DNA from 2 places in the Microbacterium sp. NPDC058062 genome. Region 2 is predicted to be linked to the other one. Evidence: predicted binding sites of a transcription regulator. Region 2 holds the regulator's gene; the other holds the start of a gene.
What was found. Region 2 encodes LexA, which represses DNA repair genes until DNA is damaged. Its sites were predicted from a motif close to TCGAACANNTGTTCGA; they were not measured.
Positions count from the first base shown of each region.

Region 1: ACFVSU_RS06130 (DUF222 domain-containing protein) is a predicted target of LexA. The motif match lies at 1,704-1,719, and genes of this name have one in related genera.

Region 1 covers NZ_JBHVSC010000002.1:299,923-308,160, forward strand. Annotated here, with positions in the region: gene ACFVSU_RS06115 (hypothetical protein) at 1-423, shown strand, start outside; gene ACFVSU_RS06120 (hypothetical protein) at 491-697, opposite strand; gene ACFVSU_RS06125 (DUF2306 domain-containing protein) at 797-1,522, opposite strand; gene ACFVSU_RS06130 (DUF222 domain-containing protein) at 1,730-3,064, shown strand; gene tadA (tRNA adenosine(34) deaminase TadA) at 3,144-3,575, opposite strand; gene upp (uracil phosphoribosyltransferase) at 3,675-4,307, shown strand; gene ACFVSU_RS06145 (type III PLP-dependent enzyme) at 4,326-5,591, opposite strand; gene ACFVSU_RS06150 (hypothetical protein) at 5,588-6,148, opposite strand; gene ACFVSU_RS06155 (DUF3467 domain-containing protein) at 6,367-6,687, opposite strand; gene ACFVSU_RS06160 (TM0106 family RecB-like putative nuclease) at 6,791-8,238, opposite strand, start outside.
Region 2 covers NZ_JBHVSC010000006.1:283,830-292,067, forward strand. Annotated here, with positions in the region: gene ACFVSU_RS19560 (methylenetetrahydrofolate reductase) at 1-636, shown strand, start outside; gene metE (5-methyltetrahydropteroyltriglutamate--homocysteine S-methyltransferase) at 732-3,128, shown strand; gene ACFVSU_RS19570 (hypothetical protein) at 3,125-4,645, opposite strand; gene lexA (transcriptional repressor LexA) at 4,715-5,395, opposite strand; gene ACFVSU_RS19580 (LysM peptidoglycan-binding domain-containing protein) at 5,659-6,069, shown strand; gene ACFVSU_RS19585 (histidinol-phosphate transaminase) at 6,128-7,222, shown strand; gene hisB (imidazoleglycerol-phosphate dehydratase HisB) at 7,219-7,827, shown strand; gene hisH (imidazole glycerol phosphate synthase subunit HisH) at 7,824-8,238, shown strand, end outside.

The sequences.
Region 1 (8,238 bases), on a different contig from region 2:
GAGCCCGTGTGGGTGGAGAAGCCCACGGGCAGGACGCTGACCAGCTCCGCCACGCTGCAGATCTCCGCACTTCCGGCCGGCACGACGACGATGCTCGCGCTCGCGGGCGTCGAGTACGCGACGGCCCTGGGCTGGCGCGACGACGACACCGTCGTGCTGCAGACCTACTCCGAAGACAACAGCGCCGAGTTCCAATGGGTCGACGCCGACACGGGCGCCGCGCAGACTTTCTCGACGTACGAGTCGGGGTTCACCGCGGCATCCATCGGCTCCGCCGACCTCGCACGGGACCTGATCCGCGAATGGGCGGTCGAGGACCGACCCGTGGATCAGGGGTGGACCCTCGGGATCCTCGGCGGCATCGCGGTCGGCGCCACGGCCGGACTCGTCGTGTGGGCTGTGACGCGACGCCGTGAAGGCTGAGCGCTCTTCGATCCCCACGAGTCCCTGCGCGGAGACGGCCTCCGGCGGATGGTCTGGGACGGCGTCGTCAGGCGCCGCTCCTCGGCGGCTTGTCGAGGCCATGCCGCCCCGGCCGCTCCGGCTCGGCGGCGGTCTCCGGGCTGACGGAGCCGAAGTCGGCTGACCCGTCGACGCCCGGATAGTTCGGCTCCTCGATCTCGACCGCCTTGTCCCGCTCTTCCTGGGGCGGCAGGTGATCGAGAGGCTGCTTGATGTCGTCAGGGTGGTGGCTCATGCATCGAGCCTCCGACGGCGGCGAAGGGATGGAGAGGGGGTTGCCATCCGGCAGCCGTCGTGATCCGGCGCAGATTCAGGGGTTTGGCCCCGTCGGACGTCAGACCGGCAGGCGGTACGACGGCAGGCCGCGACGGCGGATGAGCCACTCGGCGAAGACGAGGTTCGGGAGCCAGCAGAGGAACGGCACCGCGGCGTAGGCGTTCGTAAAGGCGGAGTCGAGTTCCCACGGCTGCCCGAGCACGAGCGGCGCCATCAGCAGCAGCGGCAGCCAGATGCGCAGCATGACGCCGGAGTAGGTCAGCGCGTAGTTGCGGATCATCCAGGCCTGGTGGCTGGGCACGTCGCGGCGGCGGATCGCACGGTACGCCCGCCAACCCGTGATGAGCCACAGCACCGCGAGCGCGCCGAATCCGAAGAACCCGACATAGCCGGCGGGGCTCGAAGGCGCGATGATGAGGCCGCCGACCGCGCCGATCCCCACCGCGACCAGGTACACGCGACCGATCCAGCGGTGCACGCGGGGGGCGCGGGTGCGCAGGCCACGCCAGAACTGCAGCGGACCGGTGACGAGCGCCGTCGCCCCGCCGACGATGTGGACGTAGAGGGCTCCCTGGACGAACGGGTGCACGGCGGCGTAGGTCGGGGCGAGCCCTACGTCCTGCCCGGCGAGGTCGGCCAGCGACGCGGTGAAGTACGGCACGGCGGAGTACGCGACGATCGCGAGCGCCGTCAGCAGGACGAACGTCCAGCCGATGCGGGAGCGGACACCTCCCGGCCGTGCGACGGCGGGCGCGGTCCGGACGGGTTCGATGAGGCGGGTCATGGCCGTCACGCTAGGCCCGCAGCCGAGCGGCCCAGCAGGGTGCTGTCCCCCCGAACCCACGGGGCTGTCCCCCGTATCAGCGGCGAGCAGCGTCTTCGCGCAGGAGTCGGGGCGCGGTCGCGAGCTTCTGAGAGACACGGCGTTCGGACCGTGCGGTTCTCGAATGTGATGATTGTAAGATTCGAATATTTGTTCTATGCTGAGTCTATGTCGCCGATGCCTCCTCCACCCGAGAACGAGGCCGGCGTGTGGGCAATCGAGACCGCGGAGGACCGCATCCCGCCGATCCCGGATGCAGTGGATCTGGTGGTGGAGACCGCGACGATGATGTCGGTCTTCGCCGCCGAGCGGCTGACGCGGATCGACTCGATGCGGCGCGAATTGCTGCGTGAGGCGACCGGCCGGGGCGATGGAGTGCGCGACATCGTGGAGCGGTCGATCCGGCTTGAGCTGGCGTCCGCGATGCGCGTCACCGAGTACGCCGCCGGCCGACTGATCGTTCAGGCCGAAGCCTTGGTGCGGCGCTACCGGCCCGCACTCGACGCCCTCGGCGCGGGGCGCATCACTGAGAAGCACGCCGAGATCATCGCCGATCTTCTCGACGAGGCGCCGCCGGAGCTGCGGGAGAGGCTGCTCGAACGCGCGGTTCCGCTGGCCGAATCGGAACCGGTGGGCACGTTCAGGCGGGCGCTGCGCACTCTGATCGAGACCGCCCAGGCGACGACCCTGGAGGAGCGGCACCAGCACGCGATCCGAGCGCGGCGGATCGTCGTCGAGCGGGGGCAGGATGGCATGGCCGGGCTGTGGATCTTCGCGCCCGAGGTCGAGATCCACGCGATCCACGGCCGTCTCACCCAGATGGCGAAGGCGATCGCACGCGTCGACGGCGAGACCCGCACCCTCGACCAGCTGCGCGCCGACGTCGCGACCGACCTGCTCGTCGACGGCGCTAGCGACCACCTGCCTGCGGCGGCGTCCGGCGTCCGCGCGCAGATCGTCGTCACCGTCCCGGTGCTCGCCCTGCTCGACGACGAGTACGCCGTCGCCGGCGACCCGCCGGTGGTGGAAGGCGTCGGCCCGATCCCACTGTCGAAGGCGCGCGAACTCTGCGGCGGCGACAGCCGGTGGATGCGGGTGCTCACCCACCCCGAGACCGGAATGGTGCTCTCCGTCGGCCGCGACAGCTATCCACCGCCCGCACCCTTGAAGCGGCTTGTCAGATGGCGCGCCGACCGATGTATGGGCCCGGGCTGCTCGATGCCCGCCTCCCGATGCGAGATCGACCACCAGATCCGGTGGGCCGACGACGGCGAGACCTGCCTCGACAACACCCTGCCGTTCTGCAAAGGGCATCACCTCGTCAAAGACAACACCGACTGGCAGGTCCGGCAGATCGAAGGCTCCGGCGGAGCGGTGGCCTGGACGTCTCCCACCGGACGCCGCTACGTCGTGCGCCCCGAACGAAAGGTCCCGACCTTCACGGTGCGACCGTCGCCACGTCCCGATCTCGAAGAGCGGCTGACCGCCGAGGCTCCGTTCTGACGACGACGCGCCCGACTGACAGCCGACGCGCCGTGAACATCACCGTGGCTCGAGTAAACCCGCGGGGCTGTCCCCCGTATCAGCGGCGCGCGTCGAAGAAGCTGCGCAGGAGAGCGGATGCTGCGTCCTCGCGCACGCCCGCGACGACCTCTGCCCGATAGGGCAGGCGCCGGTCGCGCACGACGTCGTACACCGAGCCCGCGGCGCCGGCCTTCTCGTCCCAGGCGCCGAAGACGAGCCGCGAGATGCGCGACTGGAGCACGGCGCCCGCGCACATCACACAGGGCTCGAGGGTCACGACGAGCGTGCACCCCTCGAGGTTCCAGTTGCCGCGCGCCGCTGCCGCCGCGCGAAGAGCCACGACCTCTGCGTGCGCGGTCGGATCGTGCTCGACCTCGCGGAGGTTGCGGCCCTCGCCGATCACCGTGCCCGCGGCATCCGTCACCACCGCCCCTACGGGAACGTCCCCCGCTTCACCTGCGGCCTCGGCGAGCGCGAGCGCGCGGTCCATCGCGGCGAGGTCGGTGGGGGCGGGAAGCACAGCACGAGCGTAGCCGCCCGCGAAGAACTCGCCCCGGGTTCGGGCACCGCGACGCACTAACCTGTCTCTATGCGCCTGCACGTCGCCGACCACCCCCTCATCACCCACAAGCTCACGGTGCTGCGCGACCAGCGCACCCCGTCGCCGGTGTTCCGCCAGCTCACCGAGGAACTCGTGACACTGCTCGCCTACGAGGCGACCCGCAACGTCCGCGTCGCGCCGATCGAGATCCAGACGCCGGTGACGACGACGACCGGCGTCCGCATCGACGAGCCGCGCCCCCTCGTCGTGCCGATCCTCCGTGCCGGCCTGGGCATGCTCGAAGGCATGGTCAAGCTCATCCCGACCGCCGAGGTCGGCTTCCTCGGCATGGTGCGCGACCACGAGACGCTCGAGCCGTCCACCTACGCCGAGCGTCTGCCCGACGACCTGAGCGACCGCCAGTGCTTCGTGCTCGACCCGATGCTCGCCACCGGCGGCTCGCTGGGCGCGGCCATCGAGTTCCTGTTCAACCGCGGCGCGCAGGACGTCACCGCGATCTGCATCCTGGGCGCCCCCGAGGGCGTCGCGGCGATCGAGAAGCAGGTCGCCGGCCGCGACGTCACCCTCGTGCTGGGTGCGCTCGACGAGCGTCTCAACGAGAAGGGCTACATCGTGCCCGGGCTCGGCGACGCCGGCGACCGGCTGTACGGCACGGTCTGACCCGCGGCATCCGTTCGATCACACGATCGGCACGCGGCGCACGTCCGACGCCACGGCGACCTCGGCGGTCGTCGCACCGCGACCGACCACGGCGACCGGTGTGAACGGGCGACCGTTGAATCGCGTCGCGGTGACCGTCGTGTACGCACCCATCGTCGGACTCACCAGCAGGTCGCCGACCGCCAGGTCGGGCAGCAGCACCTCGCGCGCGATCACGTCCGACGAATCGCAGGTCGGGCCCCCGAGGGTCGCCCAGCGATGGTTCGCCGCATCTCGCCTGCCGGTGAGGTCTCGCTCGGCGAACACGAGCGGGTGCACGTCCTCGGTGAGCACGTTCGAGTACGAGCCGTAGAGCCCGTCGTCCAGGTAGTACCAGCGACCATCACCGCGCTCGGCGATGCCCACGACGCTCGTGACCAGGGTCATCGCATCGGCCACCATCACCCGGCCGGGCTCGGCGATGATGTCGAGCCGCCGCGCGTGCGGCTCCAGCACCGGGCGGAGCACTGCGGCGACGTCTTCGATGGCCGCCGACTCGGAGTCGTACGACGCCGGGAAGCCGCCGCCGATGTCGAGGGTGTCGAACTGCACGTTGAGGCGCCGCTCGAGGATGCCCATGAGCTCGAGCGTGTCGGCGGCCGCCGTCGCGAAGCGGGCCGGATCGTCCAGCTGGCTGCCCACGTGATAGCTGAAGCCGGCGACCGTGATGCCCGCGGCGTGCGCCCGCTCGACGAGATGCGCCGCCTCGAACGGCCCGACCCCGAACTTGCTCGACAGGTCGCTCTTCGCGTGCGGGCTGCGGTAGGCGAGACGCACCAGCAGTCGCGTGTCGCTCGGTGCACCGCGGAACTTCTCGATCTCGACGTCGTTGTCGACCACGAAGGTGCGGACCCCCGCGGCGAGCGCCTCGGCGATTTCGGAGGGCTTCTTGATCGGGTGCGTGTGGATGATGCGCGATGCCGCGACACCGCGTCGCGTCAGCATCTCCAGCTCCTCGCCGGTCGCGACGTCGAACCCGCAGCCCGCATCGTCGAGGACGTCGAGCACGGCGTCGTGGGCGAGCGCCTTGACCGCGTAGTGGAACCCGACGAACGGCAGTGCGTTGCGCAGGTGGCGGTACTGCCGGCGCACGCGCTCCGGATCGAGCAGCAGCAGCGGTGTCCCGTGCAGCGCGATGGCCGCGCGAGCCGCGACGGACGACAGCAGAGCGGATGCCTCGGCCCGACGTCTGCTCTCGAGCGCCCGCGTCGTGCGGGGCTCACGTCGGAGGGCCGCGAGATTCACGTCGCCACCTCCTTCACGACCGCGGGGCGACGTGCGTCGCGCAGGCCGGTCTTTGCGGTGACGGTGAAGGCGCCGGCGGCGACCGCGTAGAACACGATGTCGGCGGCGATCTTGCCGGCGAGCATGCCCCACAGCGGATCGGGGATGAGCCACACGCCGAGCATCAGTGCCGCCGGGCGCACCAGGAAGGTGTCGAGCAGCTCGGCCGCGCCGAATTCCGCCACCAGCAGCACCGCGGTGCGGCCGACAGCCCGCCGCCGTGTCGCCGAGACGGGCGCCTGCTCGATGTAGATCGTGACCGCGAGCACGGCATAGAAGCCGATGATCTCGCCGAGGAGGGCCGCCACGGCGATGAGCGGTGCCGCGTCGGTCCAGAGCGTGGCGAGAAGTCCCCCGACCACCATCGCGGCGGTTCCGGCGACCTCGGCGGGCAGGTAGCGGACGATCCAGAAGACGATTCCGCGGCGCCGGGGCGCAGCATCCATCGCCGCTTCGGTCTGGGCCGCCGGCTCCGGCGTGGTCGCGATCGTCGCGAGCGGCTGGTCGATCGTGGTCATGTCGTCCCCCTCCGTGTGTCAGAGGAGGAAGCACAGGCAGTGATACCGGATATGCGGCGGCGCGGCATCCGCCCCTCGCCGAACGGATACCGCGCCTCTGCGCTTTTTACGACGCGTGGCAAGGTTACGTGGCGAGATTTTTTCGCCCAAAGGGGTTGACTTTCGCCTTGTCGGCCGTCTAGCGGTGCGCCTCTCGGACGCGTCTCCCGGGCACCGCCTCAGTCGCCGAGCGGGGGCTCCTGCGGGTTGCGGCGACCGGTTTCCCGCTCCCAGAACTCCAGCTGCTGGGTCAGCGCCTTCGCGAGCTCGAACACCTGGTCGGGTGGGATGCGGATGCGGCTGACGACGCGCGCCGGGACGACGGTGTGGCGCTGGCCGGTCTCGGCGTCGACCTGCTCGCGCGGCGGCTGCGCGAGGGTGAGGAAGTCCATCACGAACACCGTCGGGGTGTGCCACACGTTCGCGAAGTCGGCGTAGTTGCCACCGATGAGCTCGGGCGGAAGGTCGATCTCGAACTGCTGCGCGGCGTCGTCGGCCATGCGGGCTCCTGTTCGGGCGGGTGTCTCGTCCCTGACCGGTGCGAGACGCTCGGGGGCTGTGGTGTGCGACGTGTTCGACTGTGAGCGCGAGTCTACGCGGGCCTCAGCCCCGGCCGACCAGCCGCGCGAAACCGCTCAGACGCGCCACACCTTCGGGGGTGTACGGCAGATCGTCGAGGAGCCCCGGCGAGTACACGACATATGCGGTGTGCATCGCGCGCGAGATCGCGACGTTCAGGCGATTGCGCAGCAGCAGGAACTCGAGTCCGCGCGGCGCGTCGCGCCCGCTCGAGGCCGCCAGCGACACGATCGCGACGGCGGCCTCCTTGCCCTGGAACTTGTCGACGGTGCCGACGGGCACGTCGGGGAATCCTGCTGCGGCGAGGGCCGCCTCGACGGCGACCTGCTGCGCGTTGTACGGCGTGACGACGATGAGGTCCTGCTGCTCGAGCGGCCGCGGCGGCAGCGCGACCGAGGAGCCGTCGGAGTCGTCGGTGGCGACATCCGTCCACTCCCGGCCGATCAGATCGGTGACGAGCCGGGCGACCTCCGCAGCCTCTTCGAGCGACTGCGTCGCGTTGCCGTGATGACGCAGCGCAAGAGGTACGAGGCCCGCGGGGACGCCGTCGAGGCGACGCAGCGCCGTCGAGGGGTGGGCTTCGAGCTCGCCGCGGTACGACAGCGTCGACACGGGCGCCGCGACCTCGGGACGCATGCGCCGCGTCTCGGCGAGGAAGTAGCCGTACTCGTGCGGGATGACGTCGGCGCCGTCCATGACCCAGCCGAGCGCCGACGTGTCGACGGGGGCGGGGTGCGTGCCCTGGCTCACCTGCGGCAGCTGCTGCGGATCGCCGAGCAGCAGCAGCCGGGGCGCGGCGAGCGACACCGCGATCGTCGACGCGAGCGAGAACTGCCCGGCCTCGTCGACGACCAGGAGGTCGAGGCTGCCGCGCGGCACGCGGCCCTCGTGGCTGAAGTCCCACGCGGTGCCGCCGATGACGTAACCGGATGCCGCCTGCTCGGCTGTGAACGCGGCCACGCCGTTCTTGGGGAGCACGGTGAACGCGTGCTCGGCCGTCGCGTCTTTCGGGGCCTTGCCGACCCGGACCGCCGGCACCCCCGCCGCGATGACGCGATCCAGGAGGTGCTCGATGGTCGCGTGCCCCTGGGCGACCACGCCGACCTTGTACCCGTGATCGCGCACGAGGCGGGCGATCACGTGAGAGCCGACGTACGTCTTGCCGGTTCCTGGCGGGCCCTGCACGGCCAGGTAGCTGTGGTCGAGATCGCGCACGGCGCGCGCGATGGCGTCGACGGCGTCCGCCCCTGCGGCAGGCAGATTCCCCGTGAGCGTGCGCGGCGGACGACGGCACAGGATGTCGGTGGCCGGGTCGGCCGGAAGATCCGGCGCGGCCGCGATGACGGCGTCGGCCCACGCGTCGATCGCCTTCTGCTGGTTGCCGGCGGCGGGCGGCGCCTGCGGGGTGAGCGCGAGGGGCAGGTCGCTCCACGTCACGCCGTCGACGGCGGTCTCTTCGATCACCGCGCCGT
Region 2 (8,238 bases):
GCGGGCGTGTCAGAAGATGACGTCTTCCTCGGCGACCTCGACAGCGCGGCGCAGCTCGTGCAGCTCATCGACTGCGTGCAGGCGGAGCGTGAGCCCTACAGCGAAGCGCCCATCCCCGGCGTGCCGGGTGCCGTGCGGCTCGCGGAGCGCCCCCGCGTCGACATCGCCGTGGCGGCGTTCCCGAACGGTCACCCTCGGTCGAGGCATCCGTTCGAAGACATCGACGCGCTGCTCGCGAAGCAGGCGGCCGGTGCGACGCTCGCGATCACGCAGCTGTTCTTCCACGCCGACGACTACCTGGCGTTCGTGCAGCGATCGCGCGAGGCCGGTGTCACGATCCCGATCCTCCCCGGCATCATGCCGATCACCTCGCCCACTCGGCTGCGCCGCGTGCTGGAGCTGACGGGGGAGCAGCGGCCGGCGGACCTCGCCGTCGCGCTCGACCTCGAGCCGACCGTCGACGGACAGCGCGAGGTGGGCGTCGCGCACGCCGCGCGCCTGGCCCGCGAGGTCGTGGAGGGGGGCGCCCCCGGCGTCCACCTGTACGCGTTCAACAACCACGAGACGGTGCTCAACGTGCTGAGCGAAGCCGGCGTGCTCGCCTCCGCCGCGCGAATGCCCGACGCCGTCCGCTGACCCGGACGCCGCGATCCGTCGGATGACCGACGGGTCTCTTCGGCGACCCCGAAACCCCCCCACTCCGAGATGAACGAAGCGAAAGAGAGAGCACGATGACCGAACCTCGCAGCACCTTCCCCCACGGCACGATCCTGGGCTATCCCCGGATCGGGCGTCGCCGCGAACTCAAGCGCGCGGTCGAGGCGTACTGGGCCGGCGCCACCGACGCACCGACCCTGGAGCAGACGGCGGCCGGCCTGCGCCGCGCGACGCGCGAACGGCTCGCCGCGCTCGGCCTCGGCCGCGACGACTCGTCGATCCCCGAGTCGTTCTCGTTCTACGACCAGGTGCACGACGCGGCCGTGACCGTCGGGGCGCTGCCCGAGCGGTTCGCCGCGCTGCGCGACGCCGACGGTGCGATCGGGATCGACGCGTACTTCACCGCCGCACGCGGGGCGGGCGACGATGCTCCCCTCGAGATGACCAAGTGGTTCGACACGAACTACCACTTCCTCGTGCCCGAGATCGGCCCCGAGACGGTCTTCTCCCTGTCGAGCGACCGGTTCGCGCGCCAGGTGGCCGAGGCGAAGGCCGACGGCTTCACGGTGCGTCCGGTCGTGGTCGGCCCGGTGACGCTCCTCGCTCTGGCGAAGGCGGCGGTCCCCACGCCCACTCCACGCGCCGCTGGCGCGTCGCGCGGAGCCTCCGGGCGCGTGGGCCCAGCCGCGCCCCAGGGCTTCGATCCGCTCAGCCGCCTCGACGACCTGCTGCCGGTGTACGCCGAGCTGCTGTCCGCCCTTCGCGCCGCAGGCGCCGAGTGGGTGCAGCTGGACGAGCCCGCCCTGGTGAGCGAGAGCCTGCCCGCGGACGCTGCCGTGCTGGCGGATGCCGCGGCTCGCGCGTATGCCGCGCTGGGCGTCCGCGGCGACCGCCCGGCGATCCTCGTCGCGGCGGGGTACGCGCAGCTGTCGCCCCAGGCGTGGACGGCGCTGGCGGCGGCCCCGATCGAGGCCATCGCCATCGATCTCACCCGGGGCGCCGTGCCCGACGCGGTTCCGGGCCTCGACCGCAAGACCCTGGTGGGCGGCGTCGTCGACGGACGGAACGTCTGGCGCGGTGACCTCGACGCCGCGTGGGAGCGCCTGCAGGCGCTGAGCGCCGTGGGCGCGTCGGAGATCAGCGCGGGCACCTCGACCTCGCTCCAGCACGTGCCCCACGACGTCGCCGACGAGTCCGCGCTCGACCCGCGGCTGGCGTCGTGGCTCGCGTTCGCCGACCAGAAGGTCGCGCAGGTGGTGACGCTCGCCACCGGCCTGGTCGAGGGTCGCGAGGCCATCGCCGAGCCGCTGGCCGAGGCATCCGCCGCCCTCGCGGACCGTCGCAGCGCGCCCGGGGTGCGCGACGGCGCCGTGCGCGAGCGGGCCGCGGTGCTGGACGCCGGTGACTTCGAGCGCGGCGACTACGACGCCCGCGTCGCGGCGCAGGATGCAGAGCTCGCGCTGCCCGTGCTGCCCACCACCACGATCGGGTCGTTCCCGCAGACCGGCGACATCCGCCGGGCGCGGGCTCGTCACGGTCGCGGGGAGCTCGGTGCCGACGAGTACCAGCGGTTCCTGCGCGACGAGATCGCGCGCGTCGTGACGCTCCAGGAGGACATCGGCCTCGACGTCCTCGTGCACGGCGAGGCCGAGCGCAACGACATGGTGCAGTACTTCGCCGAGAACCTCGACGGCTTCGCGGTGACCGAGAACGGCTGGGTGCAGTCGTACGGCTCGCGTGCGACGCGGCCGTCGATCCTGTGGGGCGACGTGTCACGGCCGACGGCGATCACGGTCGCGTGGTCGACGTTCGCGCAGTCGCTCACCGACAAGCCCATGAAGGGCATGCTGACCGGGCCGGTGACGATCCTGGCGTGGTCGTTCGTCCGCGACGACCAGCCGCTCGGCGAGACGGCGAACCAGGTGGCGCTGGCGCTGCGCGATGAGATCGCCGACCTCGAGGGCGCGGGCATCCGCGTCATCCAGGTCGACGAGCCGGCGCTGCGGGAGCTCCTTCCCCTCAAGGCGGCGGACCAGCCCGCCTACCTCGAGTGGTCGGTCGGCTCGTTCCGCCTCGCGACCGCGGGGGCCGCGCCGGCGACGCAGGTGCACACCCACCTCTGCTACTCGGAGTTCGACGTGGTCATCGACGCGATCGCGGCCCTCGACGCCGACGTGACCTCGATCGAGGCCGCCCGCAGCCGCGGTGAAGTGATCGGCGACATCCGGGCGTCGGGCTTCGCGGCCGGGATCGGCCCTGGCGTCTACGACATCCACTCGCCGCGCGTGCCCTCGGTCGACGAGATCACCGACCTCCTGGACCGCACGGTCGGCGAGCTCTCCCTGCGGCGCGTCTGGGTCAACCCCGACTGCGGGCTCAAGACGCGGGGGTACGACGAGACGGTCGCCTCGCTTCGGAATCTCGTCGAGGCGACCGGACTCGTGCGGGAGCGTGTCGGCGTCAGCCTCTAGGCGCGCGGCTTCTTCCCGGATGCCTCGGCCGGCGCGGATGCGTCGGTCGAGGCATCCCCGGCGTCGGGGATGACCTCGGTGTCGTTCTCGTCTTCGATGACCACCGTGTCGGCGTCGATGACGAGGGTGTCGGCGGTGCCGTCGGCGTCGTCGTCCTCGGCATCGACGGACTCCGCGACCGCCACCGCCTCGTCGGGGCGGACCTGCAGCAGCTCGAGGATCCAGGTCACGACGAGCGCGACGATGAGCACGAGGAAGATGTCGCCGGCCGACAGCGGTCGCAGTGCGAACAGCCAGATGACCGCGAGGACGATGATGAGCGTGCGCACCAGGGTGCGGTAGCGGTAGAGCCAGGCGCCGAAGCGTCCCGTGCCGAACCCGTGACTCGCCAGCTGCCGTCGTGCCGACGCGTTGAGGCTCGCAACGGCCTGGCGTGAGCGCACGGCCGGCGTCCAACGGCCGGCGAACCAGCCCAGGATCGCGATGACGACGCCGAGCAGCACGGCGATGGACGCGGTCTGCTGCATCGCGCCGACGAGGCTCTGGTAGACGACGTCGAGCGCTGTGACCGAGAGACCGAGCTGTGCCGCCGTCTGTCCGATGACCGGGTAGCCGACGGCGAACGCGATCGCCAGGGCACCGCCGCCGAGCGCGAATCCGATGCCCGAGCCGAGCACCGCCGTGCTCCGGCGGCGCGCGATGAGGATGCCGAGCACGAAGAGCCCGATCGTGATGATCGGCAGCCACCAGCCCAGCGCCGTGGCGAGGGCGTACGTGGTGCGGATCGTCACGAGCGTGTCGCCGGTGCCGATGATGATGACCTTGTCGACGGCAGGGATCAGCTGCGCGATGCCGACGCCGCGATCGATGAGGTTCTGCTTGACGCGCTCGACGATCGCGCCGAGCTGGATGCCGAGGCCCTGGTCGTTCATCACCACGATGCCGCCGCCGTCGGACGTCGCCGCGGCGGTCAGGGCGCGGTGGGCGGCGCGGGTGGTCGCCGTCCATGTATCGGCGAAGGCGTCCGATTCGACGACGCGGGTGACGGTCTGCGTGAGGAGGTTCTGGAGTCCCTCCGCGGCCGGTGCCTGCAGCAGCTTGAGGGCCTGTGATGCGCGGGGCGGCAGCCCGAGCTGATCGATGCCGTCGAAGACGTTGGCCGTCAGCTCCTCGAAATCGACCTGGGCTTGCACGGCCTCGACGGTCTCGTCGATGATCATCTGCTGCACGGCGGGGTCGTCGGCGAGCGGAGCCAGCGTCTGCACGAACGCGGCCTCGTCGACGAGCTCCAGCCGCGCCCACGCGGTGACGATCGAGATCGGGACGAGGATCGACGCGATCACGATGCACAGCGCGGAGAAGAACGCGCGCCAGCCGCTGCCTGCCGGGCGATTCGCCGCCCTGCCGGTGGCCGGCGCGGGCGCGGCGCCCGCTCTGAGGAGGGCGTTCTCGGCCTCGAGCGCGTCCAGGCGGGCCTGGAGGTCGGGAACGTCTGGCGAGGGCGTGACGGCGGTCATTCCACCCTTATAGCGCGTCGCGCGTACTGCCCACCACCTCTGGCGTCGCGCGATTCGTGCGAAATGGCGTCAGACCGCGCGCAGCACCGCGACGACCTTGCCGAGCACGCTGGCGTCGTCGCCCAGGATCGGCTCGAACGCCGAGTTGCGGGGGAGGAGCCAGGTGTGGCCGTCGCGCTGGCGGAACGTCTTCACGGTCGCCTCGCCGTCGAGCATCGCGGCGACGATGTCGCCGTTGTCGGCGGTGGCCTGCGATCGCACCACGACCCAGTCGCCGTCGCAGATCGCGGCGTCGATCATCGACTCCCCGGAGACCTTGAGCATGAACAGGTCGCCCTTGCCGACGAGCTGGCGCGGGAGGGGGAAGATCTCCTCCACCTGCTGCTCGGCCGTGATGGGGACGCCCGCGGCGATGCGGCCGACCAGCGGCACGAGCGCGGCGTCGCCGACCGACGGAGCGGCGTCGGCGGGGCTCTCGGTGGCGGTCCCGGGCAGGTCGATGAGGACCTCCATGGCGCGGGTCTTGCCCGCGTCGCGCCGCAGGTAACCGCTCAGCTCGAGCTGGTTGAGCTGGTGCGTGACGCTCGACAGCGACTTGAGGCCGACCGCATCGCCGATCTCGCGCATGCTGGGCGGGTAGCCGTGGCGGGCGATCGAGCGCTGGATCACCTCGAGGATCGCGAGCTGCTTCTCGCTCAGGCTCTTGCGCCGGCGGGTCTGGGGCTTCTCTCGCCCGGCCGCGTCGCTCATCTTCCGGCTCCGTCCTGCGCTCGGCCGCCGAGCGCTGTTTCTTCGAATGTCGGAGGCCCGTGGTGGGGTTCTCGTATCGAAACCGTATCCGGATCCCAGGCGATGAGGTGGCAACCTCGCCGCGTGTCGCGTTCGAGAGATCGACGTCGGAATCCGGTATTGACATCGTACAGACTCGAAGATAGCTTCGGAAGAGAGGTTCGCATTCTTCACTCCCGGCCGAGTGGAGAATGCGAATCTCTCCCCATCAGGAGGAGACGAGCATGACCGCGATCGACTTCACGACGTCCATTCCGTCGCCGGCCCGCGCCGCCGGTGCCGCAGCCCAGCGCGCCACGCGTGCCGTGGCCGGGCGATCAACGCGTCTGCGGTTGACGGTGCGCGGTCGTCGTGTGCTCGCCGTGCTGGCCGCGCTTCCGGCCGTGATCGCCCTGAGCGTCGCGGTGCTCGGCGGCGGCGCGGCGCTCGCCTCGCGCGACTCGGGCGCTCCCGCCGGCTCGTTCACGACCGTCACCGTCGCGCCCGGCGAATCGCTGTGGACGATCGCCGAAGAGGTCGCCCCCGACCGCGACCCGCGCGACGTGGTCGACGAGCTCGTGCGGCTGAACGCCCTCGACACCGTCCTCGTCCAGGCGGGCCAGCGCCTCGCGATCCCCGCGGCGTACGACCACTGATCGCGCGGCGCGTCGCGCGACGTCACGCGGCGAGAGGGGCCCGATGGGCGGGCCTACCATGGGATGGGTGAGTGCACGTCTCGAAGATCTCCCCTTACGCGCCGACCTCCGGGGGCAGAAGCCCTACGGCGCCCCGCAGGCACCGCTTCCGGTCGCCCTGAACGTCAACGAGAACACGCATCCGGTTCCGGCCGAGGTCGCAGACGACATCCTCGACTCGATCGCACTCGCTCTGCGCGACGTCAACCGCTACCCCGACCGCGAGTTCACCGCCCTGCGCGAGGGCTTCGCCGACTATCTCGGTCACGGCCTCACCCGCGACCAGATCTGGGCCGCGAACGGCTCGAACGAGGTGCTGCAGCACATCCTGCAGGCCTTCGCGGGGCCGGGTCGCACCGCCTTCGGCTTCACTCCGACGTACTCGATGTACCCGCTGCTCACGCGCGGCACCGGCGCCGAATGGATCTCGGGCACCCGATCGGCCGACTTCACGATCGACGCCGAAGACGCGGCATCCCAGATCGCCGACGCCTCGCCCGACGTGGTCTTCCTCTGCTCGCCGAACAACCCGACCGGCACGCCCCTCGGTCTCGACGTCGTGGAGGCCGTGTACGAGGCCGCCGACGGGATCGTCATCGTCGACGAGGCGTACTTCGAGTTCGCCCCGCACGATGAGCGCTCCGCGCTGACGCTGCTGCCCGGGCGCGAACGACTCGTCGTCTCGCGCACCATGAGCAAGGCGTTCGCGTTCGCCGGTGCGCGCGTCGGCTACCTGGCCGCCGATCCCGCCCTCATCGACGCACTGCGGCTCGTGCGTCTGCCCTACCACCTCAGTGCGCTGACTCAGGCGGCGGCTTCCGCAGCGCTGCGTCATGCTCCGGTCATGCTGGGCATGGTCGACGAGATCGTCGCCCAGCGCGACCGCATCTCGGCCACGGTCGAGGCGCTCGGCTACACGCCCCACGAGTCCTGGACGAACTTCGTGCTGTTCGGCGGCGTGGCCGATCCGGCGGCCACCTGGCAGGCCCTGTACGACGAGGGCGTGCTCATCCGCGACGTCGGCATCCCGTCGCACCTGCGGGTCACCGCGGGCACCGCGGACGAGACCACCGCATTCCTCGACGCCCTCGCCTCGGTAGGATCGGCGGCATGAGCGCCGCACCACGTACCGCCTCGCTGCGCCGGGCGACGAGTGAGTCGACGGTCGAGCTGGAGCTCGATCTCGACGGCACCGGCCGCAGCCGCATCGACACCACGGTGCCGTTCTTCGACCACCTCCTGACCGCGTTCGCGAAGCACTCGCTCACCGACCTGACGGTGCGGGCGTCGGGTGACACCGACATCGACGCCCACCACACCGTCGAAGACATCTCGATCGTGCTCGGCCAGGCGATCCGCGAGGCCCTCGGCGACAAGTCGGGCATCTCGCGCTACGGCGACGCTCTGGTGCCGCTCGACGAGGCGCTCGCGCAGGCCGTGGTCGACATCAGCGGCCGCCCCTACCTGGTGCACACCGGCGAGCCGGCCGGCTTCGAGCACCACCTCATCGGCGGCCACTTCACCGGTTCGCTCGTGCGACACACCTTCGAGGCCGTCTCTTTCAACGCGGCACTGACCGTGCACGTCCGCGTGCTGTCGGGGCGCGACCCGCACCACATCGCCGAGGCGGAGTACAAGGCGTTCGCCCGCGCGTTCCGCCAGGCGAAGGCGCTGGACCCGCTCGTCGAGGGCATCCCGAGCACGAAGGGCGCCCTGTGACCGAAAGCGCTCCCGCCGAGCGGGAGAAGCCGCTCGTCGCCGTCCTCGACTACGGTTCGGGCAATGTCCACTCCGCGGTCAAGGCCTTGATCGCGGCGGGTGCCGACGCGCGGCTGACCTCCGATCGCGGTCTGATCATGGACGCCGACGGGCTCTTCGTGCCCGGTGTCGGCGCGTTCCGCGCGGTGGCCGAGGCGCTGCGCGCGAGCCGCGGCGACGAGCTCATCGAACGCCGGCTCGCCGGCGGCCGCCCGGTGCTCGGCGTGTGCGTCGGCATGCAGATCTTCTTCGAGCGCGGCGTGGAGCGCGGTGTCGACACCGAGGGCATGGGGGAGTGGCCGGGCGTCGTGACCGAGCTCGACGCCCCCGTGCTGCCCCACATGGGCTGGAACACCGTCGAGCCGGGCGAGG